DNA from 3 places in the Pseudoalteromonas sp. CNC9-20 genome. Region 2 is predicted to be linked to each of the others. Evidence: predicted binding sites of a transcription regulator. Region 2 holds the regulator's gene; each other region holds the start of a gene.

Region 1 (9,875 bases), on a different contig from region 2:
AATCAAGATGGCACACCCGCCTTTGATGAGTTTAACGATAAGGTGGTAGGCAAATCGAGTTCACAACTTAACGCCTACTGGTCTAAGCTGGTGTTCACAGGTAAAGGAACACCACCGGACAAGTTAGCGAACGATCAAGCGGTGATTGACTTTGTGGCAGCCAACCCTGGGGCAATAGGGTACGTTAGTGCCGCAAGTGCCAGCGACAAGGTGAAAGTGGTCGCCACCTTCTAAATTAAATAAACCTAAACCGAGCCTGCCAGATTGGATAGGTTGAACCTAGTCCAATCTGGCAGTGTTTTAAGTGTCTATGGCGAGTGCTAAGGCCTAAGTAACAGAATAAAACTATGTAGGGTGAGCTCATCACACTACTTTTTATTTCCGGTGAATTGCTTCCCACGTGCAAGCACTAATAATGCCTGCAATGTGATTTTGGCAAATTTTGAACAGTATCAATAGAGTAAACAAACTTTAATAAATAAGCTTCATCATCTTGTAAAGGCGAATAACAAGTCGTTTTAATTTCCCCCGTGCTGTCACCATATATAACTTCGTATGGATAACTGCTAACACATACACTTTCTAGTTCACCCAAACCTGCATTGCCCTCAAAAATATCCTGTTGAGCTAAACGAAAAAGTTGCAATTTTTCACTTGTAGTAAGCGATAAAACAACTTCTATACTATCTTGGCCTTCCAAACACAATAAACGTTTAAAGACTCCACTACGAGTATCGTAAGAGTCTGTTCCTATTCTAAACGATGAAAACTCGGCATCATTGACTAGAGAAGCTGAACTCAATAAAGAAGTTATCAAAATTAGGAATATTCTCACGGCCACCCTGCTCCTAAATCACAAAGCTAGCGGATATTGAACTAGTGGCATCATCGCGAAGCACGGTTGCATTACTGCACCTGCGACCGAAGTGAGTGGGATAAACTCTTTATTATTTGAACTTGCCGCAACATCAACCTTTGTCATGCCCCAAATCCATATAAGCAATTAGGTAACCGTATTGTTTATCGGTGAGCTGCCCTTTTTTGTACATTGACTTCGCTAGGTCAAAACTCCAGTTTTGACCTGTCGGTGGTGCGGGAATAGATAGGTTTAGATTTAGCAGATTCGTATTGACGACTGTATTTCCAAGTTGAGCAGCCTGTTTGGCACAGTAACTTAGAATGTACTCTACTGCGTATTTGTCTACACTGGGTTGCCACGTGTATTCAGTTTCGCACCCGTACTTCGTTTCGCCTTCCGGGGTGACATATTCCAACCTGCCTGTCGTGCAACCAATGAGCAAAAAAATAGCAAGTGCAGAAATTAAAAACTTCATTTTAATTCAAATATCCCTGTCCACATAACGCCCAATTAGTAAGTGAGCCAAAGCTGGCGGGCGAATTACGCAGCAATTGGCGGGACAGCTTTAAACGAATCTTAATTCAATTGCTTGTTAAATTGCGTAAAGCTATTGCCTCAATAAGCTTAGGTAGATGATTTGCGTACCTAACAATAAACTGTAGGTGGTCTTTATATAGGTCTAATTTTTCCTTATAAAAACCACCTGCAATAATTGGCTTACCCGAAGGTAACATCAATGAACTCATTGTCGTTATCGATGCGTGGCTATAACCATTATAAAAATTCTTTGCTTGCTTGAGCCACTCACTCCCTTCTACCAATCCTAAAGTACTAGCATTTAATAAAACATTATCGACAGCTCTATGAGCCTTTGTATTACTCTTACCTTGTTCATAGGCTTTGTAAAGTTGATTGGTTTTGCTTTTTTTCCTTTATCAATTACTACGTTGCTCTCTGCACTAAGCAGTATAGCTAAACATATAGATTCATTGGAAATTCTCATTGTATTCCCAGAGGCATTAATATGCCCTTCAATCAAAAGCCTTGTTGCTGTAACAACAGACTCTATAGTCATAAATGTGAATTCCTGAACCCATTTATATTTTTGCTTTTCAGGCTCACTAAAATATTGCTCAAAACAAGATTCAATGTGTTCAAGCTGAGAAGTAATCACGGTTATTTCTGAATCGAATATTGAGCAGAACTCTGCTACTGAACGATCAGTTACTAAAATATTGCGGATATTCAAAAACCCCATTAACTATTTAAAAACTTATTAGCGAGACCTTGCAAGATAAAAGACCAAGCGCCTATAGACACGCGAGTATTATTGAAAAAATTATCGTGAATCAAACATTAAAGTAAATAGTGCCGCAGAGCAAAAGGAATGCAATGCGTTATTGACTGCGACACAGTAGGAGTCGATAACAAGTTTTAGGAGGGTTCTTTTGACTGAGGAAATGTCCTTACCAGCATTTAAAAGGCACTCCAAGACTCGCTAGCAAGTGAATATCTGCTTTTCGCCCGGTCAATGTTAAGTTCAATGATTTTTGGCTGCTGTCAAAAGCGACCATTCATTTCGTGAGCCTCAAAAGTCGGCCAAGCGCCATTAGAGATTAATAATGCTCTGCGCTGCGCTGCAACTTGCTGTCGCATTTGAGCCGTTATTTAGCCATGAGATTGGGTTTTTCCAACTTCGCCAAAACACGAATAGCGGGTTAATTGGAGGCATATTTTTGCTCTATCCAATGTATTGCAATAGCGAGAGGCTCTGCTTTGTTCGTATCGTGCCCAAGCGATGGAAGTAAGACATAGTCAAAAGGCTTGCCTTGAGCTTTTAGTTCATTCAATTGCTCCACACACATTTTGACTGGGACCTGTATATCCTGCTCTCCAAAGAGCCAAAGCCCTGGTATTGATAGAGAGTCTAGATAAACTTTCGGATCCGTTGCATTGAACTCATATTTATCAGGGTCGTTTAGGGTATGTTCACGGGCCTCTTCATAGCTCTGTGTTTGCCAAAAATCTTCTCTTCCATTTGTGTAGAACTGGAACCTCAGTTGCTCCAAAGTCGTGATAGTTGGGCTACTAAAGAGAACCATAAACTCTACCGATTGATTATTGAGTGCGGCAATTGGAATAATCCAGCCAGCTTGGCTGGCACCTAGCAGGCCAATGGATAAACTATTGTCATATTCACGAACCACATCTACCGCAGCACTGGCATCTTTGGCAAGCAACGTTAAATTATCAACACTGATATTATTAGTTCCAACTTGAGGCCCAACGTAAACCCCACCAGACTCACCCACCCCACGCTTGTCATAGGTCAAAACCAACAAGTTATGCTTGGCCAATGACTCAGCTAGCTTTGACATACGTGGAACAGGGTCTGAGCCGTGTACTAGAACGACCGCTGCTTGTGGGTTTTTAGGAATAAATATGCTCCCTGATAGTGGCACCCCTTCGCTGGCAAACACGATCTCTTCAACAGTGATAAGGTCACGCGAGTGCGCGCTTTCTTCGCCAAGAGCATGGCTTAGATTTCTGCTGTTTGTTGCACAACCTGACGCAAAAATGAGTAAACCTAAAAGATATCCAACGTTTTTCACTTTTTATCCTTAATGGAATTGAATTAATCTTTACAGAGCAAACTTGGTGCCAAATAAAAGTGATTTAATTTCAGGTGGTTAAAAACTCTGCTCTCAGCTGGATTAGTCTAAATGATCGCTAATTGGATGTTTTAACCATTTATTGACTATCCTCATGGATTGCTCAATGCTGGTAAATTCACCCGTTTTGAGTGTTTCTTTTCGCTATGAGGATAGCAATGCGCGACGACACCTCAGTAAAGGCCTAAAAAAGGGCGCTATTTAGTAGCGCCCTTACTCACCCTTGATTCACTTACTCCACTTTAAATTTGGCAGTGGCGTCCAACAGGTTGTCAGATAGATAGTGTAGGTTTTTAGCGACATCGCGCACTTCACTGAGCGCTTGCATCGTATCTTCAAAGGAGCGGTGCATTGAGGTGACATTATCAACGACCATAGTGGCCACAGAGGTTTGCTCCTCAGTGGCGGCGGCAATTTGCCCATTCATGGTGTTAATAGATAAAATCTGTTCGGAGATTTGCTCAATCGATTGCCCTGTTTGCTCGGCAGCTTGAGCATTATTACTGGCCATATCCCGCGCTGAGGTCATTGCTTTAACGGCGTCATTGGCTGCTTCAGTTAACACGGTAAGCAATTCGCGAATTTCATTGGTGGATTTGGCGGTACGTGAGGCCAGCTCTCGAACCTCATCGGCGACCACCGCAAAGCCTCGACCTTGCTCGCCAGCACGGGCGGCCTCGATTGCTGCGTTCAATGCCAATAAGTTGGTTTGCTCTGCAATTGAGGTAATCACATTGAGAATCTGGGTCACATTCTGGGTATCATCCGCCAACTTATTAATAGTGCCTGCGGCGCGGTTGATTTCCTCACTCAAGGTTTGTGATTCACTCACGGATACGCGGATTTGGTCTTTGCTTTGTGCCACCTCTTGCTCGGCAAGTTGCGCTGCGTCGGATGCTTGCGAAGCAGAATGAGAAATATCGCCCACACTCTGGCGCATCTCTTCCATCGACTGGCGGACAATTTCTGCATCACTGGTTTGCTGGTTGGTCGCAGACTCTGCTTTTTCCATGCCTTGCACCAAGCGTGTAGAGTTCTCCATCAGCGGTTCAACCACATTCATCACTTCAACCACCGCTTTTTTTAGCAGAGCAATAAATTCATTGAAGTTGATGGAGACTTGGCCAATTTCATCATGAGAACGCACATTGAGCGTGGTCGACAACGACCCCTGCCCCTGTGCCAACAAATGCAAATTTTGCGCGGCATCTTTTGCCGAGTTACCTATACCTCGGGCGATCACCACCGCAAGTAGCACCACAAAAATCACAGAGACCACAGCGACAATTAACATGGTTGTCATTGCCGTGCCTGAGCGGCTTTCAGTTTCGTTTATCAGCTGTAAAAACCGCGCATTGGCACGCTCTTCGGCATTGTTAAAGTCAGTCGTGAGGGAATTGAAAATGTCGGTTTTCTGCTTTGCGTTTTGTTGAATTTTACTAAAGTCCGCCGTGCCATCGATCATCCCCTTGGCGATGCTAGCGGCTATGTTTTTATAATCTTGTAGCCGCTTAGTGGTGTTCGCAGGCATAAAACCGCCTTGAATACTATTTAGCTTTTCTAAATTATCCGTGATGGTTTGATAGACCTCTTCGGCCTTATCCAGCAACTCTGCATCACCAAAGGTAACTGCCTGGGTATAAAGCTCATCAACGCTGTTCAGCGCAGTGGCGTTTTCTGCGGTGATGTTGAGCAAGTTGTAGGTGGAAGTCTCAAGCTCGTTGAGTGATTGCTGATTTGAGCTCATGGCGGAATAGTTGACTAACACAATCACCACAAAAGCCACCACCGCGACGCAAGTAATCGCGTGGATTTTTTTAGTAATGCTTAGGTTTGCGAACGAGAAACCCGTATTCATAGTGTACACCTCAGAAAGTAATGCTTATTAGGTATCGGCCAGCTACCTCTAAGTGTTAACCAAATTTAAGAAAATTCTAACTTTTTTTGCTTTTTCTCTCATTTTTATTGGTTCATGCAAAAAACGTTATGGCCGTGGTTGCCTGCTGAATATACAACAAAAAATTTACAAACCTTATATTTGTCTATACTCAAGAAGCACTAAGCACACAACTTAGGAAACAGGTATGAAACTCAAACTATCGTTAATTGCAGTGGCGTTGTCGTTCAGCTCGCAAAGTTTTGCGGATGTCAACGTATCGGGCTTTGTCAGCATAAATGCTGGTAAAGTACTCAGTGGTGATGGTGTTCCACAATATGGTGTAGAGCCGACTTTTTTAGCCGACTACCCCATTGTTAGTGCTTACACCGATGAAATATCTTTCGAACCCGAGTCGCTATTCGGCCTTCAAGTGAGTGCCGACTTGATGGATGGTCTTAGCGCAACAGGGCAAATAGTGGCTCGCGGTGCTAATGATTTTGATGCTGAGTTCGAGTGGGCCTACTTATCCTATGAGCTCAATGAGAATTGGACTTTGCAAGGGGGTAAGAAGCGCCTACCGCTATTCTACTACTCGGACTTCTATGATGTTGGTTATGCCTATGTATGGATGCGGCCTCCTGCCGATAATTACACCTGGCAAATATTCAATTACAACGGTCTTAACTTGCTATACAACGGCTATGTTGGTGATTGGTCCATCAGCGGTAATATTTATGGCGGCCGTGAAGACGATGAGAGCAACAAGCTGCTAAGCGAATTTTTCTTCCAAGAGCCAACCAGAGAAATATGGAAAGATATCATTGGCGGCGTAATTCAAGCGAGTAACGACTGGTTTGAAATACGGGCTACACACATGCGTTATACCAATGAGCGTTATCGCAGTGGCAATATCGTTGTTTGGGAAGATGGGGATACCGAACGCGACGGTAAGTTCTATGGTCTCGCCTTGAACCTCGACTTTGGCGACGCCTTTGTATTAACAGAGCTTAACCGCCTCGATCTCGATGGCAACCTCGATACCTACATGGTCAGCGCGGGCTATCGCTTTGATGGCATCACCCCCTATGTGAGTTACTCTGAATTTGATCAAGAAGGCGATGGCGATACCGAGCAGCACAACACCACATCGGTGGGTGTAAGGTGGGACTTCCACCCGTCCGCTGCATTTAAAGTGCAATTCGATAAAGTTGAAGATGATTCTTTTGACTTAGCGGTTGCGGGTGACAGTGAGTCGATCACCATCGGTGTTGACGCGGTATTCTAAATGAGGAGCACAATTATGTATAAGATCGCATTTTTGTTCACGCTATTGAGCTCATCAGTCGCTCTGGCTGATGTGGCCGTTATCGTTCACCCCAGTAATGGCAGTGATATCAATAAAGACACGGTGGAGCGCATCTTTATTGGCAAAGAGAAATCGTTCTCCAATGGCAATAAAGCAATTCCCATTAGCCAAGCCAGCGGAGCCACCGCCGATGAATTTAACCAAAAAGCACTGAATAAGTCCTCGGGACAACTTAAGGCTTATTGGTCAAAGCTCGTGTTTACAGGAAAAGGCACACCGCCTAAAGAGGTAGATAACGATGCTGAAGTGATTCAGTTAGTCAGCTCAAACCCCGATACTATCGGCTTTGTTGATGCTGGCAGCGTCACAGATGCTGTTAAAGTGGTCACCACTTTCTAACGGATATTCTAAGCGGTAGATATAACAACGGGGCGTTTTTCGCCCCGTTTTCATTGCTCATATTGTTACTTAGTCGTCTTCTATTTTATCCAACCCTTTGGTATCTTCTCGCGCTTTTAAATCGTGGTGAATGGCCGATTTGATAAGCATATAACCTGTGATGGGGGCAGTGATCAGCAAAAATATAGAAATAAGAATCTCTTTGATGTTCACTTCACCATTAGTAACACTAAAGTAAACATTGGCGGCAATAAGTAGCGATGCCATCCCTAAGGTGGTGGCCTTCGTTGGGCCATGTAAACGCATAAAGAAATCCGGCATTTTTACCAGACCAATAGAACCAATTAAAATAAACGCGCCGCCTGCCAGTAAGAACGCGGCAATTATCCACTCAAACATACCCTCTCCTACTCAATGATATCGCCACGTAGTAAATATTTACATACTGCGACAGTGCTGACAAAACCAAGCATGGCAATAAGCAGCGCAGCTTCAAAGTAAATCTGTGTTTGCATACCGATACCATACAAAATAATCAACGCGATGGTATTAATGTACATGGTATCGAGTGCCAAGATACGATCAGGGATAGAAGGGCCGACAATTAAGCGCCACAAATTGAGCACCAGTGACACGCCAATCATCGCAAACACGATAAGTAAAACATGTTCTAACATTGAAAAATCTCCTTCAACGGCGCTTCGTAACGGCTTTTAATGGAGTTAATCAGCTCCTGTTCGTCTCCCATATCAAGCACATGGATCAGCAAGAAGCGTTGTTCAGGCTCTTGTCCTTGTGGCAGAGACTCTGGAATCGGATACACCTCAGCACTGACCGTGCCGGGAGTTAATGACACAGTGCTCGCAAGCATGGTGATAGGTAAATCATGTTTTAAATCTAACGGCACTTTAATAAACCCAGGACGCAAACGCTTGCTTGGCCCCAGTATTTTTATCGCTACTTCAATATTCGCAGTGATAATGTCCCACAGCACGATAAGCAGCTGCTTAAATGCCAAGCCGGGGCGCAATATTAACGGCTGAGGCTTGCGAAATGGTGCTATAGACAGCGGAATAACAATAGCCAGTACCGCCCCTAAAATTAAATGGCCTGGCGATACGCTGTTGTTAAGCAACAGCCAAACCGCAAACAATAATATGGTGCGAAACGGGGTGGGTAACCACTTATATTTTGCTTGTAAACGCATTTATTGCCCCTTAGCCAACGCAAAAACAGTATCAACCGCGACTTGAGTATTATGCAGTGTTGCTGCTGCATGCTGGCTCACTTCGGTCAGTGGTGCAGCGAACACTGTCATTAATACTGGCACTGCAAGCATCAGTAGCACCGCGAAGCTTCGGCGTTTGCCAGCGTATACGGCATCTTCAAATTGTTCATCTTGCTGTGGGTTGTCATGCCAAAATAGGCTCGTTCCAGCTCGCGACAAAGCCACAAGGGTTGCCAAACTGACAATCAGGTATATGGGCCAGAACACCCAGGCAACGTTGCTTTCCCAAGCCGCATCCAGTAACCATAATTTAGCGATAAAGCCAGAAAGTGGTGGCAAACCGGCCAAGGCAATGGCGCACAGCACAAAGCAGATACCGAGTAGCTTTGGCTCAGCAACACTGCGGCTATTCACCAGCCTATCTTGCACTTTACCACGCTGTAAGCCAATCAAGTCCGCAACTAAGAACATTGCCGCACAGCCCACAGTTGAGTGCAGTAAGTAATAGATTGCCACAGCCGTGGCCTGCTCATTATTCAGAGCCACCATAGCCACTAAGGTGCCCACCGAGACAATGACTAAATTTGCCGTTAGCCGACGTAAATCTTCCGAAGCTAAAACGCCAACAGCCCCAACCACTAAGGTGACCAGCGCCAGAGGCCATAACCAAGTGGTGGCCATACCGCTGAGCTCGCCGGCGTTATCACCGAAGATCATGGTGAACACGCGCATCATGGCGTAAATACCGACCTTGGTCATAACCGCAAATTGCGCTGCTACCGCAGGCATTGCACGGCTATAAGTTGCCGCTAACCACAAATGTAATGGCAATAAGGCGGCCTTTAGAGCAAAGACAATAAGCAGCAACAAACCACCTATTTTAGCCAAGTAAATATCATCGCCCTGTAGCTGAGCTACTTTAGTGGCTAAATCCGCCATATTCAACGTACCGAGTACCCCATAAAGAATCCCTAAGGCGATGAGGAAGATACTCGAGCCCACCAAGTTAAGCACCACGTAGTGAAGCGCGGCTTTGGTGGTCTGTTTATCCGTTTTATGCATTAGCAATGCATAGGAAGCAATCAGTAGCACTTCAAAAAAGACAAACAGGTTAAATAAATCCCCGGTTAAGAAGGCACCATTCACACCCATAAGCAAGAAGTGTGTAAGGGGATGATAGAAGCTGCCTTTTTTGTCATCACCGCGACTGGCGTAAATGGTGGTAACCAAGGTTAGGAAGCTTGTTAGGATAGTCAGTAGCACCGCCAACGGATCGGCGTATAAAACGATACCAAAGGGTGGCTGCCAAGTACCAATAGCATACACAATCGGTCCGCCTTGCAGCAGTTGCTGCAATAACACCGTGCTCGCTATTAACGTAAGCAGTGCCATAAACATCGCTGTCCAGCGGCGAATAATGAGGTTTTTACCACAAGGCGGGAGCAGTAAAATGATCCCCGCAAGTAAAGGCAGTAGGATAGGTAAAGTGATCAAATGCTGCATCAACTATGACCCCTTTTTCGAGCGTGGTT
Region 2 (9,875 bases):
TAAACTGGCGGACAAACTACCTATTCCTGATGAATTCAAGTATTAACCAACTGAAATATAAGATATAAAAAACTGGCCTACTCCTTGCTTTGATGACTGCAGTGTCAATTTATTGCTGTAGCATTTATGGATTTTAAGGCCGTTCTCACCCAGCTTAATCGCGATAAAAAAGAATATGCAAAAGGCGTAGGTACGCCGCTGTTGGTGCTCGCCGCACTGGCAATGGTGGTATTACCTATGCCGCCATTTTTACTGGATATTCTGTTTTCGTTTAATATTGCGCTGGCCTTGGTGGTGCTGTTAGTTACGGTCTACACCATGAAACCGCTTGAATTTGGAATGTTCCCAGCGGTGCTTTTAGTCGCGACCATTATGCGTCTGGCGCTCAATGTTGCCAGTACGCGGGTGGTGTTATTAGAAGGCCACCAAGGCGGGGACGCGGCCGGTAAAGTAATTGAAGCCTTCGGCTCGGTGGTGATCGGCGGTAACTATGCCGTGGGTCTGGTTGTCTTTCTGATCTTAATTATTATCAACTTCGTGGTTATCACCAAAGGGGCCGGACGTATATCAGAAGTGTCTGCCCGCTTTACCCTCGATGCGATGCCCGGTAAACAAATGGCCATTGATGCCGATTTGAACGCGGGTTTTATCAGCGCCGAGCAAGCGCGGGAGCGGCGTGAAGAAGTCACCCGTGAAGCGGACTTTTACGGTTCGATGGACGGTGCCAGTAAGTTCGTAAAAGGCGATGCCATTGCGGGTATCGTTATCTTAGTGATTAATATCGTTGGCGGGTTATTTGTCGGTATGATCCAACATGACTTGAGCTTTTCTCAGGCCATGGAAGTGTACACCTTACTCACCATTGGTGATGGCCTCGTGGCGCAGCTGCCATCGCTGTTGTTATCAATCGGTACTGCTATCGTCGTAACTCGCCAAAATGAATCACACAATATGGGCGAGCAAGTTAAAACCCAGCTTGGCAATGACAAAGCACTGTGGATAGCATCCGGTATTCTCATCACTATGGGGTTGGTACCGGGTATGCCCCATGTGGCGTTTTTAGGCTTAGGTGGCTTACTTGGTTTTGTTGCTTATTATTCGCAAAAGCAGGCAAAGCTTGCTGCTGAGCAGGAGCAACAAGAAGCTGAGCAGGGCCCTGGCAGCAATGTTGCCACCCACGACGAACCAAAAGAATTGGGCTGGGACGATGTGCAGCAAGTCGATGTCATCGGTTTGGAGGTAGGCTACCGCTTGATCCCGCTGGTGGATCAGGCCCAAGGTGGAGAATTGTTAAGCCGCATTAAAGGGGTCCGTAAGAAGCTCTCACAGGAACTGGGCTTTTTGGTGCCGCCCGTTCATATTCGCGATAATTTAGAATTAGACCCTAATGCCTATCGTATTACCCTAATGGGCGTGTCCAGCGGTGATGGAGAACTCAGTCATGGTGATGAACTGGCCATCAACCCAGGTCAAGTCTTTGGCCCAATCAATGGTGTGGCGACTAAAGATCCGGCTTTTGGTCTGGATGCGGTGTGGATCAAACCAGAGCAAAAAGATGAAGCACAGTCTTTAGGTTACACCGTGGTTGATGCTGCTACGGTAGTGGCGACCCACATTAGCCAGTTACTCACTAATAACGCCTCACTGCTATTGGGCCACGAAGAAGTACAGAGTCTGCTTGATATGCTAGCGAAAAGCCATCCGCGTCTAGTAGAAGGTCTAGTACCAGATGTGTTACCGCTGACGACCATAGTGAAAGTACTACAAAATCTCCTCAATGAAGGCGTTGCTATTCGCGATATGCGTAGCATAGTGCAAACACTCGTAGAGTATGGTCCGCGCAGCCAAGACCCAGATGTATTAACCGCAGCGGTACGTATTTCATTGCGTCGTTTGATTGTGCAAGATGCGGTTGGCGCTACGCCAGAAATTCCTGTCATAACATTGGCGCCTGAGTTGGAACAGATGTTGCATCAGTCGCTTCAGAACGCAGGAGATGAGGGTGCTGGCATTGAGCCTGGCTTGGCAGAGCGGCTACAGGCCTCTTTAAGCGAAGCCCACCAGAACCAAGAAATGTCGGGTGAACCTTCCATCTTATTGACCTCCGGGATGCTTCGTACAGTGTTATCACGTTTTGTGAAGCACACCATCCCTGGGCTGAAGGTGATGTCTTACCAAGAAGTGCCCGATGAGCGTCAAATTAAGATTGTTAGCTCCGTTGGACAGCAATAGATCGGAAAGCCGGTTGTGAGAGGGTAATATTATGAAAATCAAACGCTTTTTTGCTAAAGATATGCGTACAGCACTGAAAGAAGTAAAAGATGAGCTGGGTGTTGACGCGGTGATCATGTCGAACAAAAAGCTTGCAGATGGCGTTGAAATCGTTGCTGCTATTGACCATGAACGCCCAGCAGCCGCACCGAAAAGCGCTCCCCAGCAGCAAATGCAGCCGCGTGCCACTGAGCAGCGTATGGTACGCCCACAAACACGTACGCAACGTCCTGAGCCGCAAAGTCACAATGGTGTGGCTGATTCATTACAGGCGTTGTTAGAGCGTCAGAGCCCAAAACCAAAGAACGCTGCTCTCGCCGACATGTTTTCGCAATCAGGTATTGATATGAGCGCGCCTGAAGAGCCTGTTGAGCAGCCTCAGCGCCGCGCCGCGCCGGCCAATAACTACGCTCCGCAGCCAACGCTGGCAGAGCCAACGCAAGCCCGCGCTGCAGCGCAGTCCATGGGTGATGATTTGGACGGTGACGGTTTTGATGAGCTACACCGCCAGCCCAATGATTCTGTACAGCAAGAGGCCATGGACAGCGAAGAGATCAGTGCCATGCGCGATGAGATGAATGCTATTCGTCAGCTTCTTGAACATCAAGTATCCGGCTTATTACATCAGGACCGAGCGCGCCGCGATCCAACTCGTGCCTGCTTTATCGAGCGCTTGCAGGGCATGGGTATCGACACTGAAGTGGCTGAGCAGTTAGTGCGTTATGTACCAGACGACGTATCGCGCAAGCAAGCATGGAGTGCAGCCTTGGATATGGTGCAAAAGCAGCTACACACCACCAATAATGAGATTTTACGCCATGGCGGCGTATATGCGTTAGTCGGTCCTACTGGCGTAGGCAAAACCACAACGGTTGCAAAACTGGCCGCATTAGGGGCGCAAAAATACGGCGCTGACAAGGTTGCGCTGATCACCACGGATACATACCGTATCGGTGCTTACGAGCAGCTAGCAACTTATGGACGCATCATTGGTTGCCCTGTGAAGCAAGTAAAAGATGCCAATGAATTGGCCGATATGCTTTATCAATTACGCAATAAACGTCTAGTATTAATTGACACTGCGGGAATGAGCCAGCGCGATTTACGTTTAAGTGAGCAATTAAACACGCTCATGCGTAGTACGCGAGTCGATATTCGTAGCTATTTAGTGCTCAGTGCCACAGCACAACATGAAGTGCTTCAAGAAACCGTAAGGCACTTCCAAAAAGTTGACTTAAGTGGTTGTATTTTCACCAAACTTGATGAAAGTCTAAGTTTAGGCGAGATTATTAGTGTAGCGATTCAAAATCGCTTACCAATAGGGTATCTTACTAACGGTCAACGCGTTCCAGAAGATATTCGCGTTGCTAACTCAGAAAAAATGGTTAGAAAAGCTGAACAATTGTTTATCAAACGCCAAAAAACACAAAAATCAGCGGCACCAGCAGGGCGCCAAACAGTGGCGTCTCAGGCAGTAGGAATGTATGATTAACACAGTGCACGATCAAGCAAGTGGCCTTCGAAAAATGAATCAAAACAATAGCCAAGGCGTAAAAGTAATCGCCGTGACCGGTGGCAAAGGTGGCGTCGGTAAAACCAATGTCTCCTTGAATTTAGCTATTGCCATGGGTCAGCAAGGCAAACGTGTCTTAGTGTTAGATGCTGACCTAGGACTGGCAAACTGTGACGTTATGCTTGGTCTGCGTGTTGAAAAGAACCTTTCTCATGTTCTAAGTGGTGAGTGCGAACTGCGCGATATACTGGTAACTGGGCCTGCGGGCATTCGTATTGCTCCGGCAACATCGGGGTCACAGAGCATGGTTGAACTGAGTGCCGCAGAGCATGCAGGTTTAATCCGTGCGTTTAGCGAGCTCGATAACGACTTTGATGTCCTCATTGTCGACACCGCCGCTGGTATCTCCGATATGGTGCTGAGCTTCTCGCGTGCTGCGCAAGATGTTGTGGTGGTGGTCTGCGATGAGCCAACCTCGATTACCGATGCCTACGCGTTGATCAAGGTGCTTAGTCGTGAACATGGCGTATACAAATTCAAAGTCGTTGCCAATATGGTGCGCAGCCAGCGTGAAGGGCAAGACTTATTTGCCAAACTCTCCAAAGTAACCGACCGATTTTTAGATGTGGCGCTCGAATTAGTGGCCACCGTGCCCTATGATGAAAACATGCGTAAATCAACACGTCGCCAGAAAGCCGTCGTGGAGTTATTCCCTAACTCACCCGCTTCGGTATCGCTGAAAAGTCTCGCTGGCAAGGCACTAAAATGGCCAACCCCTAATCAACCATCGGGGCATTTGGAGTTCTTCATTGAAAAGCTGGTCAATAATTAACTGTTGTTCGGATTTATGAATAAAGTGGCTGGATATCAAGATCAATTACAATTAAACACTCTGGTCGAGCGCCATGCCGCGCTGGTCAAGCGTGTTGCATGTCATTTGCTGGCTCGACTGCCAGCGAGTGTGCAGCTCGATGATCTCATTCAGTCCGGCATGATTGGCCTCATAGAGGCATCAAAAACCTTTGACGCCAGTAAAGGCGCCAGCTTTGAGACGTTTGCTGGTATTCGTATTCGTGGTGCGATGCTTGATGAAGTACGACGGGGAGATTGGGCTCCACGATCGGTACATCGCAATAGCCGCGCTGTAGCTACCGCTGTACATGAATTGGAAACCTCCCTAGGTCGGGAACCAAAGGATGTTGAAGTAGCTGAAAAACTTGATATTTCGCTCGATGAATACCATCATATTTTAAACGATGTTAATTGCTCTAAAGTGCTCGGTATCGAAGACTTAGGTGTCGATGAAGATGTACTCACCCCGAGCAGTGAACAATCTCAAACGGGGCGGCCCTACACCAGCGTTCACAACGAACGCTTTAACCAAGCATTAGTAGCGGCAATTAATTCTCTCCCCGAGCGTGATGCATTGGTATTATCGTTGTACTATAACGATGAAATGAATTTAAAAGAAATTGGGCAAATACTGGACGTAAGTGAGTCCCGTGTGAGTCAGATACATGGTCAGGCAATGATTAAGCTCAAAGCGAAAGTCAATGACTGGGTCAATTAGTAGTAAGAATAAAGGTTCATACCTCACTGGAGGATACTTTGGATAAAAACATGAAAATTCTCGTGGTCGATGACTTTTCCACTATGAGAAGAATCATTAAAAACCTATTGCGTGATTTAGGCTTTACCAACGTGCAAGAAGCGGACGATGGTAGTACCGCGCTGCCCATGTTGCAAAACCAAGAGTTTGACTTTGTGGTTACCGATTGGAACATGCCAGGTATGCAGGGTATCGATTTGCTCCGTGCAATTCGCGCCGACGACAGCTTAAAGCACATTCCAGTACTGATGGTAACTGCAGAGGCGAAGAAGGAACAAATCATTGCCGCTGCCCAAGCTGGCGTGAACGGTTACATCGTTAAGCCCTTTACCGCAGCTACATTAAAAACCAAGCTGGATAAAGTATTTGAGCGCTTAGGTTAACCGAGAAGGAGAGGTTTATGTCAGCTCCCGCTGCACCTCACATTACCCTAGAGCAAGCCAAACAGCTTGTATCGTTTCTTGAGCAAGGTGAGCAGGAGAAAGCCGATCAGCTGATCCTCGATGCTGCCTCCAAGGAACAGTCCGAACTGTTTGCTGAGGTTGGCAAGTTGACGCGGCAACTTCACGAGTCGTTGAAGAATTTCCAACTCGATACGCGCTTGAACGACCTCACGCAAGAAGCCATTCCCGATGCTAAGCAGCGTCTTAATTACGTGATGGAAATGACCGAGCAGGCGGCAAATAAAACCATGGATGCCGTGGAAGCCAGTTTGCCCATCGCTGAGCAGCTATCCACTGAACTACATCAAATTAAACCCATTTGGGATAAATTGATGCGTCGCGATCTCGAATTAGGTGAGTTCAAGCAGTTGTGTCATCAGCTCGATAGTTTTATGAACCGCTCTCAAGGCAGCACAGTGGAGCTGCACGACCTTCTTAACAATGTGCTGATGGCGCAAGACTACCAAGATTTAACAGGGCAGGTAATTCGCCGCGTAATCGAGCTGGTGCGCGAGGTAGAAGACAGCCTTATTAATTTATTAACTGTGTTTGCGGGCAACGAAGGTGAAGAACCGGTGGTTGAACAACAAAAAGCAAAACCAGCTGTGAACGCAGAAGGTCCAGAAGGGCCAATTATAGACACAGAATCACGTGATGACGTGGTCTCAGGCCAAGATGAAGTAGACGACTTGTTGTCTAGTTTAGGCTTCTAAAGAGGAGAGCGGCTGCATGAGCTTTGAAGTAGATGAAGATATTTTACAGGACTTTTTAGTCGAAGCAGGTGAGATATTGGAGCAGCTCTCTGAGCAGTTAGTAGAGCTTGAAAATAACCCTGATGATAAAGACTTGCTCAACGCTATCTTCCGGGGCTTCCACACTGTTAAAGGGGGAGCTGGGTTCCTTGGCATGAATGAGCTGGTAGATGCCTGTCATGGTGCTGAGAATGTGTTTGATATTCTGCGCCAAGGTAAGCGCCAGGTTACTTCTGAACTGATGGACGTGATCCTGCAAGCGCTCGATACAATTAACGACATGTTTGCGCTTATTCAAGCACGAGAGCAGCCGCAACCTGCAGACCCTGAGTTACTTGCTGTATTGCATAAACTGAGCGAACCTGAATCCGAAGATGAGGCACCTATTGCTGTGCCTGAACCTGCCGCAACTCCGAGTGAACCTGTGCCTGAAAATGTCGCATCAGGGGCCGATGATTTTGGCGATGATATTTTGTTCGATGCGCCAAGTGCTGGCAGTGACGAAGGCGAAGCGATTGACGAAATCACCGAAGATGAATTCGAAAGTTTGCTCGATGAATTGCACGGCCAAGGCAAAGGCCCGTCTGTGGGTGAAGGGTCAGCGGATGCTGAGGCATCCGGTAATGATGAAGATATTACCGATGATGAGTTCGACTCGCTACTAGACGAATTACATGGAGCAGGCAGCTTTGGTGCCATTAGCGATAATGGTTCCGCGCCGAGCGCCGACGAGCAGGGAGCTGCGCAGCAGAGTGCACCGACTACACCGGGCCAATCAGAGTCGGCCAGTGGTGATGATGAAGACATTACCGAAGATGAATTTGATGCGCTACTTGATGAGCTGCACGGCAAAGGCAATGCGCCTAAAGCAAGCTCTGCAGAAGCCTCGCCAGCGCCGGTTGAAAATCCTGCGGCGCCAGTAAGCCAAAGTAAAGCTAAAGACACACCGCCGGCAACGCCAGCGCCTAGTAAAGCGCCAGCGGCCGCAAAACCAGCGCCGAGTACGGCAAAGGGGAGCACCCCGCCTAGCAGTGGTGATGCCAAAAAACCGGCACCTAAAGCCGCGCCACCGCCACAAGCAGAAACGACAGTGCGCGTCGATACCAAACGACTAGACCAGATCATGAATATGGTGGGTGAGCTGGTATTGGTACGTAATCGTCTTATTACCTTAGCGAATAATAACAACAGTGAAGCTATGGGTAAGGCTATCTCAAATCTTGACGTGGTCACCGCCGATCTACAAGGTGCGGTGATGGCAACTCGGATGCAGCCAATTAAGAAAGTATTTGGCCGCTTCCCACGTGTAGTACGTGACCTTGCCCGCAGCTTACAAAAAGATATTTCCTTGGTTCTTGAAGGGGAAGAGACTGATTTAGATAAAAACCTTGTCGAAGCCCTAGCTGACCCACTCGTGCACTTAGTACGTAACTCAGTGGACCATGGTATTGAGATGCCTGATGTTCGAGAAGCAGCAGGTAAACCTCGCACCGGTACGGTGCGCTTATCGGCTTCTCAAGAAGGCGACCACATTCTCCTGAGCATCCACGATGATGGCGCAGGGATGGATGCCGAAAAACTGAAAAAAATCGCTATTAGCAAAGGGGTTATTGATCACGACCAGGCCGCCCGGTTGAGTGACACGGAAGCCTATAACCTTATTTTTGCCCCTGGATTCTCCACCAAAGAGGAAATTTCTGATATTTCTGGGCGTGGTGTGGGTATGGATGTGGTGAAAACCAAGATCAGCCAGCTTAACGGCACCATTAATATCGACTCACAGCTCGGTATTGGTACCCGTCTAGATATCAAAGTACCGCTGACGCTTGCTATTTTGCCAACGCTGATGGTGATTGTTGGTGAACAAACCTTTGCTCTGCCATTGGCGGCTGTTAGTGAGATTTTCCACCTTGATTTGACCAAAACTAACATTGTTGATGGCCAGCTCACCATTATTGTACGTGAAAAAGCTGTACCACTATTTTATTTAGAGCATTGGTTAGTCAAAGGGGCGGACCGCACCCAACGTAAAGCCGAAGGCCATGTCGTCATCGTTCAAATTGGTACTAAAAAGGTCGGCTTTGTGGTGGATTCGCTGATTGGTCAAGAGGAAGTAGTCATTAAGCCTCTGGATGCGTTGCTGCAAGGCACACCAGGTATGGCCGGGGCGACAATTACCTCAGACGGTGGCATAGCCTTAATTCTAGACGTGCCAAGCATGCTAAAACATTACGCTGGGCGCTCCAGCGTTAACTAAAATCGAGTATTAAATGGCTGTCAAAGTTCTAATAGTTGACGACTCAAGCTTTTTTCGTCGCCGGGTTACTGAAATTCTTGAAGGTGATGCCAATATCGAAGTCATTGACGCAGCTGTCAATGGCGCCGATGCGGTGGAGAAAGCAGTTAAGTTACGCCCAGATGTGATCACCATGGATGTGGAAATGCCAGTGTTAGATGGTATTTCTGCGGTGAAACAAATCATGGCGAAATCGCCAACACCTATTCTTATGTTTTCCTCACTGACGCGTGAAGGAGCCAGTGCCACACTGGATGCACTTGATGCCGGGGCATTGGATTTCTTACCGAAAAAGTTTGAAGACATCGCGCGCAACAACCAAGATGCGATTGAGATACTTCGACAAAAGGTGCGCGAGCTAGGACGTCGTCGTCTTTCGCGTTTTAATCGCCCAACGACCTCGACAACGGCATCGTCACCAGCGCGCCCCAGTGTCACCACACGCAGTTCAGCGCAACCTGATAGAAGCTTTAACCAAGGAGCTTCGACTCGGCCTCAAAGCGCTAGCCAATTCAAGCCCAGCGGCAAAAAGTACAAGTTAGTGGCTATTGGCACCTCTACCGGGGGGCCTGTGGCACTGCAGACAATTCTGACCAAGCTGCCAGCCAATTTTCCTCATCCTATTTTGCTTATTCAGCATATGCCGGCCGCATTTACTCCTGCGTTTGCGCAGCGCTTGAATAACCTTTGCAAAATCAAGGTAAAAGAAGCGCAACAGGGAGACCGTTTGCAACCTGGAACGGCGTATCTTGCACCAGGTGGTCAGCAAATGATGTTTGATGGCCGCGCTCAACAGCAAACTCTGAAGGTATTTCAAGACGACAACCCAAGAATTACTTATAAACCCAGTGTTGATGTTACTTTTGCCAGTAGCGCAAAAGCATTTGGCGGTGATGTATTAGCCATTGTGCTGACCGGGATGGGCGCTGATGGTCGTGAAGGTGCGCGGATGCTTAAACAATCAGGCTCACGGGTTTGGGCGCAGGACGAG
Region 3 (9,875 bases), on a different contig from region 2:
TATAACCATGCCTTTAAGGTGCTCTTCCATACGGCTAGCCAGTTCTTTCACTGGCGGTAACCCTGATAAGAGCTTTTTGCTGCCCTCACGAATATTGGCGTAAAAGCTACCGGAGAGAATACGCGCAAAATGATTATTTAACGCGCCGACATTTTCTGAAATAGACATCTCGTTGTCATTTAAAATGACTAACATGTCGGAATTAATATCGCCAGCGTGGTTCATCGCCTCAAAGGCCATGCCCGCAGTGATAGCGCCATCGCCGATGACGGCAACGGTTTTACGGCCTTGGCCTTCTTTTTGCGCAGCAATAGCCATACCTAGGGCGGCGGAGATGGAGGTACTCGAATGACCGACACTAAAGGTGTCGTACTCACTCTCTCCGCGATAAGGGAACGGATGTAATCCATCTTTTTGGCGAATAGTGTGCATTTGTTCACGGCGGCCGGTGATCAGTTTGTGCGGATAGGCTTGGTGGCCTACATCCCAAATCAGGCGATCAAACGGGGTGTTATACACATAGTGCAGCGCAACAGTCAGTTCAACCGTGCCGAGCCCAGAGGCAAAGTGACCGCTACTTTGCGATACGGAGTTTAGTAAGTAGTCCCGCAGTTCGTGGCTAAACGCGCCTAACCGCTCTTGCGGTAGCTCGCGAAGTTGTTCAGGCTTGCTGACCTGTTGTAATAAGGAATACTTGCTACTATCCAAATTCATGCGTCGTTTTATCCTTTACTGCGATGGCTGAAGTATATCAAACCAGCCCTTCGCATCAGTAGTCATTTTTAATGATCTCTGGCGATGATATAGCCTGCGAGTTGCTCGAGAACACGGGTGTCATATGGGAGCGGGCACACCGCATCAATAGCTTGTTGATACAAATGCTGCATCTTATCTTTGGCACCATCAAGGCCCATAAGCGCAGGATAAGTAGATTTATTTGCAGCCACATCAGAGCCTTGCGGCTTTCCTAGTGTGGCGGTATCTCCTTCAACATCCAAAATATCATCTTGCACTTGAAAAGCCAGGCCGATGGCACGGCCGTAATCGTCTAATGCAGCACGTGTGCTGTTTTCTACGTTCGGGGAGCACAAATAGCCCAGCTTAATGGCGCAGCTTAGCAATGCCCCGGTTTTTAGACGATGAATATGCTCAAGTTCACTTAAGGAAATCGCTTTATCGGTGGCCGCGATATCGAGCGCTTGGCCGCCTACCATACCCAATAGCCCTGAAGCTTGGCTTAAACTTCGTATCAGTGCTAACTGTTGGCTAGCGCCGATATCAAAGTCAGTGCTACTGAGCAGCTCAAAGGCAATGGTTTGCAAGGTATCGCCAGCTAAAATAGCGTGGGCCTCGTCAAATGCGATATGGCAGGTGGGTCGACCGCGCCGTAATTCATCATCGTCCATGGCCGGTAAATCATCATGCACCAGAGAGTAACTATGAATACACTCAATGGCTGCAGCGGCTTTGTGAAGATCGTCTTGATGTGCTGCAAGCATATTACCTACAGCATAGACTAAAAATGGTCGCAAGCGCTTGCCACCATTTTCAATACAGTACTGCGTTGCCGCCAATAATTGAGGCTGTGTTTGTTGCTGTGTTTGAAAATAACGCTGTAGGGTGTGTAGCACATCCTGTTGTGCCTGTGCTAAGGCATGTTTTAAATTCACAGGGGCGACTACTCTTGATCATCCATTGGGGTGAGCTCAGCATTTAGGTCGTTGCTCATTAACATGCTTACTTTCTGCTGGGCGTTATCAAGCTTTTGAGCCGATGCATTTGCCAGACCAATACCGCGTTCAAATTGCTTTAAAGATTGCTCTAAAGACAATTCTCCTTGCTCCATATCAGTTACAATTTGCCCTAATTCATTAATGGCTTCTTCAAAGCTTAGGTTTTCTGGTTTTTTTTGGGCCATGGCCTTGTCACTCACTACACCTAATAAGAGCGCCAATTTTAGGGGGAATCGTGGACTAGGTCAAAGATGGATGCGATTTTCACGGCAAAGCTGTGTAGGCATGCTAGTTTTAATATTGTCGCTTCGCGATTTTAAAAAAATGATTCAAGTAATTCAGCAAGTTGCCGATATCTCAAGAGTAATTATAATAACGTCTGATATTCCCTGGCCATATATAGGGCTTTAGTGGGAAGGCGCTGAATAGAAAAGTGGGTGGAGGACATGTGGATTTAGCAACCATAATAGGTATTCTCGGCGCGATTGGTTTCGTTGTCATGTCTATGGTGCTTGGTGGTGATGTGGGCATGTTCTATAACACTCCTTCGGTGCTAATTGTATTTGGTGGTTCTCTTTTTATCGTGCTTGCTAACTACACCATGGGGCAATTTTTCACCATAGGGAAAGTAGCCGGCAAGGCCTTCATGTTTAAGATTGAATCACCTGATGAGCTTATTGAGAAGGCTGTAGAGCTGGCAGACTCTGCTCGTAAAGGGGGCTTTTTAGCGCTAGAAGAGGCAGAGATTAACAACAAGTTTATGCGCAAAGGCATTGATATGTTGGTTGATGGCCATGACGCCGATGTAGTTCGTGCTACTTTGCAAAAAGATATTTTGTTAACCACCGCTCGCCATGAGCAAGGCGCTGGCCTATTTAAGGCCTTGGGTGATATAGCCCCGGCAATGGGTATGATCGGGACCTTGATTGGGTTGGTGGCGATGCTCTCTAACATGGATGACCCCAAAGCGATTGGCCCCGCGATGGCGGTGGCGCTACTAACCACATTGTACGGTGCGTTTCTCGCCAATGTGATAGCTATTCCTATCCAATCCAAGTTAGAACTGCGCAAAGACGAAGAAGAGCTCAATCAACGGCTGATCTTAGACGCTATCTTAGGTATTCAAGACGGACAAAACCCCAAAGTTATCGAAGGCATTCTGAAAAATTATCTGGCAGAGTCCAAGCGCCAAGTTGATACCGAGGAGTAAGTATGTCGGATGAAAAACCCTGCAAATGCCCCCCTCCCGGATTACCGGCTTGGATGGGCACGTTCGCAGACTTGATGTCGCTACTGATGTGTTTCTTCGTATTGCTGTTGGCGTTCTCCGAGATGGATGTGCTCAAGTTTAAGCAAATTGCTGGTTCCATGAAGTTTGCTTTTGGTGTGCAAAATAAACTGGAAGTAAAAGACATACCTAAAGGAACCAGTGTCATAGCTATGGAATTTAAACCGGGGCGCCCAGACCCCACGCCCATCGAAACAATTCAACAGCAGACTGTTGAAATGACACAGCAAATGCTGGAGTTCCAAGCTGGGGAAGAAGACTCCGCAGGCGGTCGTAAAGAGCAGCGTGGGGATCAACGCGGCGGGGAGTCTGCCAGTACCGCCGATGAGCAGTCGCAACAGCAAGCCATCGCCGCAGCAGACCAAGAGCGCACTAATGAGTTGGTGAAGAAAATTGCACAACAGCTAGAACAGCAAATTATTGACGGCGCCATAGAACTGGAATCTCTAGGGCAGCAAATAATTATTCGCATCCGTGAAAACGGCTCTTTTCCCTCCGGCAGTGCTTTCTTACAGCCAAAATTTAAGCCTATTATTCAAGATATTGCTGAATTACTAAAAGATGTACCCGGGGAAATCACTGTCTCGGGGCACACCGATGACTTCCAAGTCTCTAATGAGCTCTATACCAACAACTGGGACCTGAGCGCGATGCGCGCAGTCGCGGTTGCCAGTGAAATGCAAAAGGTTGATGACTTTGATAAAAGTAGAATGGTCGTGGTGGGGCGCGCAGACACGCGGCCATTAGTGCCCAATGAAACTGATGAAGATCGTAAGCGTAATCGCCGCGTCGAGATTTCAATCATGCAGGGTAAAGCCAAAGAATCTGACCCCATTGAAGTTGTGCAGTAACTATTGGCTTTGTGCCAAAAATACGGTAATTTAGCAACTGAATTAAAGCTGAATAGACAGGGAGCACAGGATGTTGGATTTGCATAAGTTTGCCAGTATACCCGGAAATGGTAGCGGCACTGATGATAAAAGCGGAGACGATAACAAAGACACCGAACAGTCGTTAGGCTAAGTACTTATGCCTAGTTGGCTAGAGGAAACGTTAATCTTTCTAAACAATAGTTGGGCAGCATTTTTGCTGCCCGCTATTGTTTTCTATGTCCTTACTCGTGAGTACAAGGCCTTGCGGTTTGTCCTTCTAACCGCCGCTTTCTTTCTCTACGGAACACTGATACACGATTTTTTGCTCGATTGGGATAAAGACATGATCTGGCGTTATGTCATATGGGCAAGCAACGATATTACCTGGATGGCGATTATTGCCTACTGGGGCATTCGTGGCAAAGTGCATATGTGGCAAAGTATTGCTGGTCAGCTTATTGTCGTTGCCGCGCCTTTTTTACAGCTTTGGCGTGTCGCTGATCGCCATTTATGGGATCTAACATTTAATAGCTCGTACCTTTACAAAACCTTAATACCAATCATAAACAGCGTCACTTTAATATTGTGCTATTTACCGATACTGTTTTGGTTGCAGGCAAGAAGAAACAAAACAGCCGCGCGCACTCTTTCCTAGCTCGTAATTATACTCTACACTGTGATAACTGTATAAATAGCCAGTTGTTGTCATGAAGCTTTATATTGCCGAAAAACCCTCTCTTGGCCGTGCCATAGCCGCAGCCTTGCCCAAACCTCAGCAAAAAAAAGAAGGCTATATAGAGGTCGGCAATGGCGATTGTGTCACCTGGTGTATCGGTCACTTGCTTGAGCAGGCTGAGCCCGATGACTACGACCCCGCTTTTAAAAAGTGGCAATTAGCGCACTTGCCTATTGTTCCGAAGCAGTGGCAGCTAAAAGCGAAAAGCAAAACTCGTAAACAACTCACTTTAGTTAAGAAGCTGATAAAACAAGCTCACACCTTAGTGCATGCCGGCGACCCCGATAGAGAAGGGCAGTTGCTGGTTGATGAAGTGATTAATCAGGTGTCTTTGTCGCAACATAAAAAGCAAGCGGTTGAGCGTTTACTGATCAGTGATTTGAACTTGCCTGCAGTGAAAAAAGCCCTGAACCAGCTGCAGCCCAATACCCGGTTTGTGCCTTTGAGTGTTTCAGCACTCGCCCGCTCGCGCGCCGACTGGCTGTTTGGCATGAACCTAACACGAGCTTATACCTTGGCGGGACAAAAAAGCGGTTATCGAGGGGTACTCTCAGTGGGAAGGGTACAAACTCCGGTGCTGGGTCTGGTGGTCGCCAGAGATAAAGAAATAGCCGAGTTCGTTAGTAAGCCGTTTTATGAAGTGCACGCGCAAGTGACTACAGCACAAGGCGAATCATTTTGGCTGAAGTGGCAACCAAGCGAAGCGTGTCGGGCCTATCAAGATGAACAGGGCCGAGTATTGCTGCGTAAGCTTGCAGAAAATGTAGTCGGCCGGATTGTCGGCCAACCGGCAAGTGTGACCGACTTAAGCAAAGAGCAAAAGCAAGAGCAAGCTCCTCTGCCTTATAACCTATCGGCACTGCAAATAGATGCAGCGAAGCGCTTTTCTCTCTCCGCGAAGGCGGTATTAGATTGTTGTCAAAGCTTGTATGAGAAGCATAAATTAATTACTTACCCGCGCTCAGATAACCGCTATTTGCCTAAGGAGCATTTTGCTGACGCCAGCAATATTATTAACGCAGTGCTTAATAATGGCGTTTTCAGCGCACAGCAGCTCACAGCTGTAGATAGCAATAAAAAGAGCCGTTGCTTTAACGATAGCAAAGTGGCAGCGCACCATGCCATCGTACCTACAGCCAAGCACACCGCAGCGCAGTTGAATGATAATGAGCGCAAAGTGTATGAACTGATCTGTCGCCAATACCTCATTCAATTTATGCCTGCATATCGCTATTACCAAAGTGATGTCGAGGTGACCATAGCCGGAGGCAAGTTTACAACAAAAGCCCGAGAAGACATTGATCTGGGTTTTAAAGAGCTCATGGGCAAAAAGGCGAAGCAAGATGAGCAATGTTTACCACCATTGACCTTAGGGCAATTGCTACAGTGTGATGATGCACGTATTGACGATAAGCAGACCACACCCCCGGCACACTTTAGTGATGCCACTCTATTAAGCGCAATGACATCCATTGGCCGTTACGTCAAGGACACACAACTACGTAAAGTGCTGCGCGATACCGATGGCTTAGGCACTGAGGCAACCAGAGCAAGCATCATCGAATTGCTTTTCTCACGTGGTTTTCTTACTCGTAAAGGAAAATCCATTTGTGCTAGCGAAGCGGGAAGCGCTCTGATCAGTGCGTTGCCCGAGCAATTAGCAACGCCGGATATGACGGCGCACTGGGAAATGGCATTAGCAAAAATTGCCGAGCAAGAGCTCAAATATCAAGACTTCATGCAGCCATTAACCACACAGTTGAGCGACTTGGTCAATCAAGCAAAGAACTATGATGCTGGTGTATTTAGCAATATTAAAGGGCCCGCCAAGCGAGCCTTGAGAGGTGGTAAACGAAAGCGCGCCCGCAGTTACAAAGCTAAGGGCGCGTCTAAAGCGCAAGCTTAAGGTGTATTGAATAGCTTGAGCGCCGCATGAGTCATCGCTTTGACACCCGTTGGAATGGCCTTTTTATAATCAGGCGCAAACTTACTAGAGTGCAGCGATGGCAGTTGCGCCCCAGATTGTTGAGCGGCGTTATATGTTTCTGGGTTTACTCCGCCGAGCCAAAACAGGGTAATAGGCAAGTTGTCGTCGGTGCGTCCGTACAAGCCAAAATCTTCCCCGGCCATGACTGGCTTGGTTAATTCTACATTATTCTCACCGATAGCGTTTTTAATGGCGTCTGTGACTAAGGTGGTTTGCGTGGGATCGTTATAAGTAGAAGGAATCGATTCTTGTTCGTGGACAATGACTTCAGGGTAAAGGGCTTGCTCTAAGCCCGCACTAGCAGCAATACCTGCGCTTATGCGTTTAATGGCGGCAATTTGTTGATTACGTACCTGCGGGTTATAGCTGCGTAGCGTGAGTTGCAGAGTCACTTCGTTAGAGATGACATTATGTTTGCTGCCGCCATGAATAGACCCGACAGTCACAACGGAAGGTTCTAAAGGTGAGAGCTCACGGCTGGTGATCGTTTGTAGCGCCAACACCAAACGTGAGGCAATGACCACAGGGTCGATGGTGGTGTGCGGGTAGGCACCATGTCCACCTTTACCTTTCACAATGATGTCCACCGAATCTACACTGGCCATGGTATATTCCGGCTTTAAGGCAACCTTGCCCGCAGGCACACTGGCACTGACATGCAAGGCTAAAACATGATCTGGTTTAGCGAAGCGACTAAACAAGCCCTCATTGAGCATTGCTTTGGCGCCCGCGCCGATTTCCTCAGCAGGTTGAGCTACCATCATCAGCGTACCTTGCCATTGATCTTTATGGGCCATGAGGTGTTCAGCAGTGCCAATGAAACTGCTCATATGAATATCGTGACCACAGCCATGCATCACCCCAACTTTGGAGCCATCATCTTTTGTCACCGTCACTTTAGATGCGTAGTTCACACCGGTTTGTTCGACGATTGGCAAACCGTCGGTGTCGGTGCGGATCATAACGGTCGGCCCAGAGCCATTTTTATACAGACCAACGACGCCGTAGCCACCCACTTCTTTGGTCACATCAAACCCTAAATTTTGCAGTTTACTGGCCAGCTTTTCACCGGTTTGCTGTTCGTGTAAAGACAGCTCTGGTGATTGGTGTAAATCAAGATAGAAGGCTTCAAGCTCAGGGAGTCTATCTTTAACATCTACACTGTGTGCTGCTGTTGATGTGCATGCAAGTAGTAAAGCAGCACTGAGAGCGGTGAAAGAAGTAGGCAATTGCATGGGTGATCCTTGCTCTTGTAATTGTTATGTTAGTCACCATATCAAAGCGTAATTATAGTGAGATGGCAACATAAGCATGACGAATCAAATTCAATTGACGGCAGAGAATATCCAGCAAGTATTAGGCGACACTTCGCAAGAAAAGTTGGTGGCGTTGAGCTTTTACTCCGCCCAAAGCCCGGAATGTCAGGAACAGGCCAGTATTTTACAAGGCATAGCGCAGCAATATCAGCAGCATCTTGTCGTGGCAACTTTAGATTGTGACACACAGCAAGCATTGGCGGGTCAATTAGCGCAGCAAATTGGCTTACAAGCGCTGCCTACTTTGGTGTTATTAAAAGAGGGAGCACCCGTCGATATGCTTCCAGGGCCACAAAGCGAGGTGCAAATTAAAGAAGCACTGCAAAAGCACTTACCACAACCACAAGATATGTTGCTGCAACAAGCCAAAGATGCATTGATGGTCCCAAATCATAACGAGGCCTTTAAACTGGCAAAACAGGCGTATGATATAGACAGCAATAATAGTCGTATCAAACTGGTGTTGGCTGATATTTGCATCCAAATACATAAGCTTGATGACGCCAAAGCGTTATTGGAAACCATAGGCTTAGTCGAGCAAGATGCATATTATAACAATATTAAAGCTAAGCTAGAGCTTGCTGAACAAGCGCAAGACTCACCAGAGATCCAAGCTTTGCAACAGACCGTTGATAACGAACCTGAAAACCTTGAGGCAAAAGTAAATTTGGCTGTGGCACTCAATGAAGCGGGTAAAAAAGAAGACGCGTTAGCGACACTGTTTAAAGTGCTTAACAAAGATCTTAATTTTGGCGATGCGAAGAAGTCCTACCTTGATATCATTGCTAGCCTACCTGAGGGCGACGCCCTAGCAGCTCAATACCGCCGTAAACTATATAGTATCTTGTATTAAGAAATGCATACGTTGCAATCGAGATAAAGGAGTGCACGCTAAGTGCACTTTTTTATAAGCCTTACCTTGATCTTTAGTGTAGTTGTTCAATACTTATAGGCCGCCTTAAGGAAAGAGCACAAAAAACAGCCTAATCGATGTTCGTTTACCTTTGTTTTGTTGGTATTTTGAACGTTTGAGCTTGGGTTAACGTTTTTTTGCGGTTTTTAGTAAAAAAGGGGTTGCGTTGATTTTGTTTCTCCCTATAATGCGCTCCCACTGACACGGCAGACAGCAACGGATAACGAGCTAAACGCGGTGTTAGAGAGTCAAATAAAACTTAGTTTAAAGCGAATTAAAAAACTTAAAATTAAGTGTTGACACGAAATCAGGAAAGCGTAGAATGCGCAGCCCTGAACGGGAGCAAAGCTTCCGAGGCGAAAGCCTAAAACGTTCTTTAAAAATATGAAGCAATCATCTGTGTGGGCACTCGTACAGATTGAGTTCTAACAGCCGATTCTAGTTCGCTAGATGACGCAAACAAATTTAGAGTCTCAATTGAGCTGAGTGACCAACGGAATAAATTTAATTTATTCAGCACAGTCAATTCGATATCGACAGATATCAAAATCAGTATTCATTGAGCTGAATCTTAGGATTCAAAAAAACTTTTAATTGAAGAGTTTGATCATGGCTCAGATTGAACGCTGGCGGCAGGCCTAACACATGCAAGTCGAGCGGAAACGAAGAGGTGCTTGCACCTCTGGCGTCGAGCGGCGGACGGGTGAGTAATGCTTGGGAACATGCCTTGAGGTGGGGGACAACCGTTGGAAACGACGGCTAATACCGCATAATGTCTACGGACCAAAGGGGGCTTCGGCTCTCGCCTTTAGATTGGCCCAAGTGGGATTAGCTAGTTGGTGAGGTAATGGCTCACCAAGGCGACGATCCCTAGCTGGTTTGAGAGGATGATCAGCCACACTGGGACTGAGACACGGCCCAGACTCCTACGGGAGGCAGCAGTGGGGAATATTGCACAATGGGCGCAAGCCTGATGCAGCCATGCCGCGTGTGTGAAGAAGGCCTTCGGGTTGTAAAGCACTTTCAGCAA

The links. Region 2 encodes FliA, which starts transcription of late flagellar genes. Its sites were predicted from a motif close to CTAAAGNTNNNNNNNNNNNNGCCGATA; they were not measured.
Region 1: MHM89_RS15390 (HAMP domain-containing methyl-accepting chemotaxis protein) is a predicted target of FliA. The motif match lies at 5,422-5,448, and genes of this name have one in related genera.
Region 3: pomA (flagellar motor protein PomA) is a predicted target of FliA. The motif match lies at 2,062-2,088, and genes of this name have one in related genera.

The regions. Positions count from the first base shown of each region.
Region 1 covers NZ_JAKRFS010000006.1:169,982-179,856, forward strand. Annotated here, with positions in the region: gene MHM89_RS15365 (substrate-binding domain-containing protein) at 1-234, shown strand, start outside; gene MHM89_RS15370 (hypothetical protein) at 410-835, opposite strand; gene MHM89_RS15375 (hypothetical protein) at 969-1,334, opposite strand; gene MHM89_RS15380 (hypothetical protein) at 1,698-2,108, opposite strand; gene MHM89_RS15385 (alpha/beta hydrolase) at 2,578-3,471, opposite strand; gene MHM89_RS15390 (HAMP domain-containing methyl-accepting chemotaxis protein) at 3,764-5,389, opposite strand; gene MHM89_RS15395 (porin) at 5,616-6,695, shown strand; gene MHM89_RS15400 (phosphate ABC transporter substrate-binding protein) at 6,711-7,115, shown strand; gene MHM89_RS15405 (Na+/H+ antiporter subunit G) at 7,185-7,514, opposite strand; gene MHM89_RS15410 (K+/H+ antiporter subunit F) at 7,523-7,792, opposite strand; gene MHM89_RS15415 (Na+/H+ antiporter subunit E) at 7,786-8,322, opposite strand; gene MHM89_RS15420 (monovalent cation/H+ antiporter subunit D) at 8,323-9,849, opposite strand; gene MHM89_RS15425 (Na+/H+ antiporter subunit C) at 9,850-9,875, opposite strand, start outside.
Region 2 covers NZ_JAKRFS010000005.1:239,178-249,052, forward strand. Annotated here, with positions in the region: gene flhB (flagellar biosynthesis protein FlhB) at 1-46, shown strand, start outside; gene flhA (flagellar biosynthesis protein FlhA) at 127-2,232, shown strand; gene flhF (flagellar biosynthesis protein FlhF) at 2,264-3,763, shown strand; gene MHM89_RS13720 (MinD/ParA family protein) at 3,756-4,616, shown strand; gene MHM89_RS13725 (RNA polymerase sigma factor FliA) at 4,632-5,354, shown strand; gene cheY (chemotaxis response regulator CheY) at 5,393-5,776, shown strand; gene MHM89_RS13735 (protein phosphatase CheZ) at 5,794-6,549, shown strand; gene MHM89_RS13740 (chemotaxis protein CheA) at 6,566-8,845, shown strand; gene MHM89_RS13745 (chemotaxis response regulator protein-glutamate methylesterase) at 8,859-9,875, shown strand, end outside.
Region 3 covers NZ_JAKRFS010000003.1:671,938-681,812, forward strand. Annotated here, with positions in the region: gene dxs (1-deoxy-D-xylulose-5-phosphate synthase) at 1-714, opposite strand, end outside; gene ispA ((2E,6E)-farnesyl diphosphate synthase) at 783-1,670, opposite strand; gene MHM89_RS10175 (exodeoxyribonuclease VII small subunit) at 1,679-1,918, opposite strand; gene pomA (flagellar motor protein PomA) at 2,182-2,943, shown strand; gene MHM89_RS10185 (flagellar motor protein MotB) at 2,946-3,872, shown strand; gene MHM89_RS10190 (hypothetical protein) at 4,051-4,548, shown strand; gene MHM89_RS10195 (DNA topoisomerase III) at 4,601-6,535, shown strand; gene MHM89_RS10200 (amidohydrolase) at 6,532-7,851, opposite strand; gene MHM89_RS10205 (tetratricopeptide repeat protein) at 7,928-8,785, shown strand; partial or broken rRNA gene MHM89_RS10210 (16S ribosomal RNA) at 9,437-9,875, shown strand, end outside.